One region of the Luteibacter sp. P4_D7_3 genome, then DNA from elsewhere that is predicted to be linked to it. Evidence: riboswitches for the same ligand, from Rfam matches in the RefSeq annotation. Region 1 holds a riboswitch; the other holds the start of a gene.
What was found. A riboswitch is a leader RNA that binds a small molecule or an ion and turns the genes downstream of it on or off. The one in region 1 is predicted to bind thiamine pyrophosphate.
Positions count from the first base shown of each region.

Region 2: it holds a riboswitch for thiamine pyrophosphate, as region 1 does, so the genes downstream of both, thiC (phosphomethylpyrimidine synthase ThiC) here and AC1DSN_RS17395 (TonB-dependent siderophore receptor) in region 1, are expected to answer to the same signal.

Region 1 covers NZ_JBFUIT010000259.1:3,113-5,311, reverse strand. The annotation lists partial or broken gene AC1DSN_RS17400 (phosphotransferase enzyme family protein) at 1-604, shown strand, start outside; TPP riboswitch at 623-718, shown strand; gene AC1DSN_RS17395 (TonB-dependent siderophore receptor) at 773-2,199, shown strand, end outside.
Region 2 covers NZ_JBFUIT010000350.1:113-2,311, reverse strand. The annotation lists gene AC1DSN_RS19605 (TetR/AcrR family transcriptional regulator) at 300-962, shown strand; TPP riboswitch at 999-1,097, shown strand; partial or broken gene thiC (phosphomethylpyrimidine synthase ThiC) at 1,172-2,199, shown strand, end outside.

The DNA of each region.
Region 1 (2,199 bases):
CTCGTCGGCAGATCCGTTGCTGGCTATCGACGCCGCGCTTTCGTCGCGTCCTTCGCTGGAGGCGTACCTGCGCGAGCGCGACTGGCGTGCGGAGATCGGCGAGGCCATTGCACCCTGGCATGCGCGTGCCGTTGAGGGTATCTCCCGCCAACCACGATCATGGACCCACGGCGACTGGCACGTATCGAACCTGTGCTGGAGCGACGGCGGCGATGAGGCGCGGATCACCGACGTACTCGACCTGGGCCTTTCCGCCGTGACGTTCGGCTTGTTCGACCTGGCGACGGCGATTGAACGCAACGCCATCGCATGGCTCGATATCGCGCAGGGAGACATCGGTCGCACCGACCTCGCGCTCGCCCTGATCGAGGGCTACCGGGAGGTATGCCCCTTGGCCGCCGACGACCTGGATCTGCTCGCCGACCTCCTGCCGATCGTCCACCTCGATTTCGCCCTGTCCGAGGTCGAGTACTTCGAGGGCGTGACGGGTCGTCGCGACCACGCCGATGTGGCCTACCACACCTTCCTGCGCGGGCATGCCGCCTGGTTCATCGGGGCGCAGGGGCAGGCGCTGCTCGACGCGATCCGCCACGCGGGCGGCTGATTCGTGGTTCAATAGCCGTTCTAGAAGCGGGGGTGCCTGGCGTTGCCAGGCTGAGAGAMTCCCTTGGAACCTGACCCGGTTAGTACCGGCGTAGGGAGCTTGCAGAGCCACGGACGTCCCGGGACGACGTGGCTCGCCGTCGCTTCGTCCGTGAACCTGAAGACGACGATGACTTTTTACCGTACCCCGCTGGCCGTGGCCTTGTTCTCCCTGCTCGGTGTTGCGCACGCCGCCGACGATACGACGCCCCAGAAGGCGCGTACGCTGCCGACGGTGGATGTGAACGCCACGACCACCACCGGTTACCAGGCCGCCGATTCCCAGTTGGACACCTTCGGCAGCTTCGGCAACGCGCCCTTGCACGATACGCCGGCGGCGATCACCGTCATCACCCGCGCGCAGCTCGACGACCGCCAGCCGAGGACGCTCAGCGAACTGGTACGCGGTGATTCGGCGATCAACGACAACTACGCGCCGGCGGGCTACTACCAGGACGTTTCGATCCGCGGCTTCCCGCTGGACCTTGCCACGGGCTTTCGCTTCAACGGCATGATCGAGTCGGCCGAGCAATTGCCCGGGCTCGAAGGCAAGGAGCGCGTCGAAGTGCTGAAGGGTCTTGGTGGCCTGGAAGCCGGCGTGGTCGAGCCGGGCGGCCTGATCAACTACGTGAGCAAGCGTCCTGCCGACGTGCACAGCGTGACGATCGGGACGGATTCGCACGGGTCCAGCTACGAGGCCGTCGATCTGGGGGCATGGTTCACACCATCCTTCGGCCTGCGCGTGAATGCGGCGAATGAGCAGACGCACGCCGCCATCGAACATACCGACGGACGACGCAGCTTCGTGTCTCTCGGTGCCGACTGGAAGATCACCGACCAGGCAACCCTGCAACTGGACACGGACTACCAGACCAGCGGTCAACGCTCGGCGTCCGGTTACCAGCTGCTGGGCGGTACGCAGATTCCCGAGCATCCCAGTCGTACGCGCCTGCTCGGTTACGAGCCCTGGCAGCGTCCTGTCGGCATCCACTCGAGCAACACGTCGCTACGCTTCAACTACCACTTCGACGACAGCTGGAATGCGCAGGTCTCGGCAGGTCACAGCCATACGGTGATCGACGATAACGTCGCCTTCGCTTACGGCTGCTTCTATGCCGCGTCATGTGCGTCGGGCGCGACGCCGGGCTACTTCTTCGCTCCCAATGGCGACTACGATGTCTATGACTACCGTAGTCCGGACGACACGCGACAGAACGACGAACTGCGCGCGGTCGTCACGGGAACGTTCTCGACGGGTGCGATCGACCACGAAGTGAACGTCGGTGCCAGCGCGTTCCGCCGCACCGTGGATCAGCGTCCCTACGTGTACGACTATGTCGGCACCGCGAATATCGACGATCGTACGCCGCCGTATTTCGATCCTTCACCCAACGAGCCGGGCCCTTCGGCGCGCCYCCTGACCAGCTGGCAGCGCACGCTGTTCACGATCGACCGCGTGCATCTGGGCGAGACATGGCAGGTCCTTGCCGGTGCTCGCCTGGTCAAGCTCGACGAGCGTGCGTATGACGACAGTGGTGCCCTCGAGCGCGATACGCG
Region 2 (2,199 bases), on a different contig from region 1:
TTCCCAATGTGTTAAGGCTGCGGTCCCCGCGCCACTCCTACTAAGTGCCGGAAGTCACCGGACAGAACTGACGGAAGTCATGTCCCGCCCTACGGTGGCTCGCTGGCGCCTGAACGGCGGGTGGCGCAAGTGCCTGATGCCCATGGGAACGGTAAGGGCCGGCCCCACTTCATTCTAAGGTAGACGGGCGGCCAGACCCTTACTTTTTCCTGCGGCGTGAATGACAACCATGACGTGCTGGAAATAACTGAACCGCTGCGTATAATAAAGTCATAATTTTTGTTTGTGAAGGTGTAGCCATGAACGCCAGCCCGAAAATGAAAACGCAGGGTCCCGGGCGTCCGAAGGATATGGAGAAGCGCGCGGCCATCCTCGATGCCGCCAAGGCGCTCTTCACCCAGGGCGGCTTCGCGGGAACCAGCATGGACGCCGTCGCGGCTTCCGCGGGCGTCTCCAAGCTCACCGTCTACAGCCATTTCGGCGACAAGGACAACCTCTTCCGCGAGGTCATCCGCGCCCACGTTCAGGAACGCCTCCCGGACGATCTCTTCGACTTCAGCCCGGGCGCGGACATCCGCGTAACCCTGAATAACATCGCCAGCCGCCACGCGGCGATGGAAACGAACGTCGAATCGGTCGGCACCTTCCGCGCCATCCTTTCCGACTGCCAGGCCGGCGGTAACCCGCGTTTCGGCCGGCTGGTATGGGAAGAAGGCCCGGTGCGCATGCACAAGCTGATGCAGCGCCTGCTCGACGGCGCCACGGAGCGCGGTCAGCTCGAGATAGCCGACACCTCGCGCGCCACCACGCAGTTCCTGGCCCTGCTCAAGGGCGACCTGCTGCTGCGTCGCCTGTTCGGTTGCGAAGACTGCGCCGTGCAGTTCGGCGAAGAGGTCAAGGCCAATGCCCTGGCCGCTGTCGAGATGTTCATCCGCGCTTACGAGCCGCGCCCGGACTGCTGAGCGCTCGCGTCCGACACCCGCTTCGTGGTTGAATCCCCCTCGAAGCGGGGGTGCCCAAGCGATTGCGCGGGCTGAGAGAGTCCCTTCGAACCTGATCCGGTCCGTACCGGCGTAGGAAGCTTCGTCCACGGGTAACGTGCGTCCGCGCACGTGTGCTTCCGTGGCGGCGCCGTCCGCTTCTCCCCTTATCCGCAAGGAACGAGAAGCCAATGAACGCCATGCCCTCCGATCTTGCCCGCGCCGCGCGCGAGCTGTCCGAAGCCGTTACCACGCCGATCGCCGGCTCGCGCAAGATCCACGTGACCGGCAGCCGCCCCGATCTGCGCGTGCCGCTGCGAGAGATCGTCCAGGCCCCCACGCCGACCCTGTTCGGCGGCGAAGAAAATCCCCCGATCGTGGCCTACGACACCTCCGGTCCCTACACCGATCCCGAGCACGCCGTCGATCTGGCCAGCGGTCTCCCGGCACTGCGTGCGCGATGGATCGCCGAACGGGGTGATGTCGAGCGTCTGGATGGCCTGTCTTCCGCCTTCGGGCGGGCGCGTGCCGACGATGCGCGCCTGGACCCCATCCGCTTCGGTACCCAGCGCATGCCCCTGCGCGCCAAAGCCGGCGCCAATGTCACGCAGATGCACTACGCACGCCGCGGCATCGTGACGCCGGAGATGGAATACATCGCCATCCGCGAGAACCAGCGTCTGGAGGCCCTCGTCGACAGCGCGCTTCGCGTTCAGCATCCGGGCGAATCCTTTGGTGCCTCGCTGCCGAGCCGGATCACGCCCGAATTCGTGCGCGATGAAGTGGCACGTGGCCGCGCGATCATCCCCGCCAACATCAACCACCCGGAAGTCGAGCCGATGATCATCGGCCGCAACTTCCTGACCAAGGTCAACGCCAACATCGGCAACAGCGCGGTGAGTTCGGGCATCGCCGAAGAGGTGGAGAAACTGGTCTGGGCGATCCGCTGGGGCGGCGACACGGTGATGGATCTCTCCACCGGCAAGCACATCCACGAAACACGCGAGTGGATCATCCGCAATGCGCCGGTGCCCATCGGCACGGTGCCGATCTACCAGGCGCTGGAGAAAGTAGGGGGCGTCGCCGAAGACCTCACCTGGGAGATTTTCCGCGATACGCTGATCGAGCAGGCAGAGCAGGGCGTCGACTACTTCACCATCCACGCCGGCGTGTTGCTGCGCTACGTGCCGCTCACCGCCAAGCGCGTCACCGGTATCGT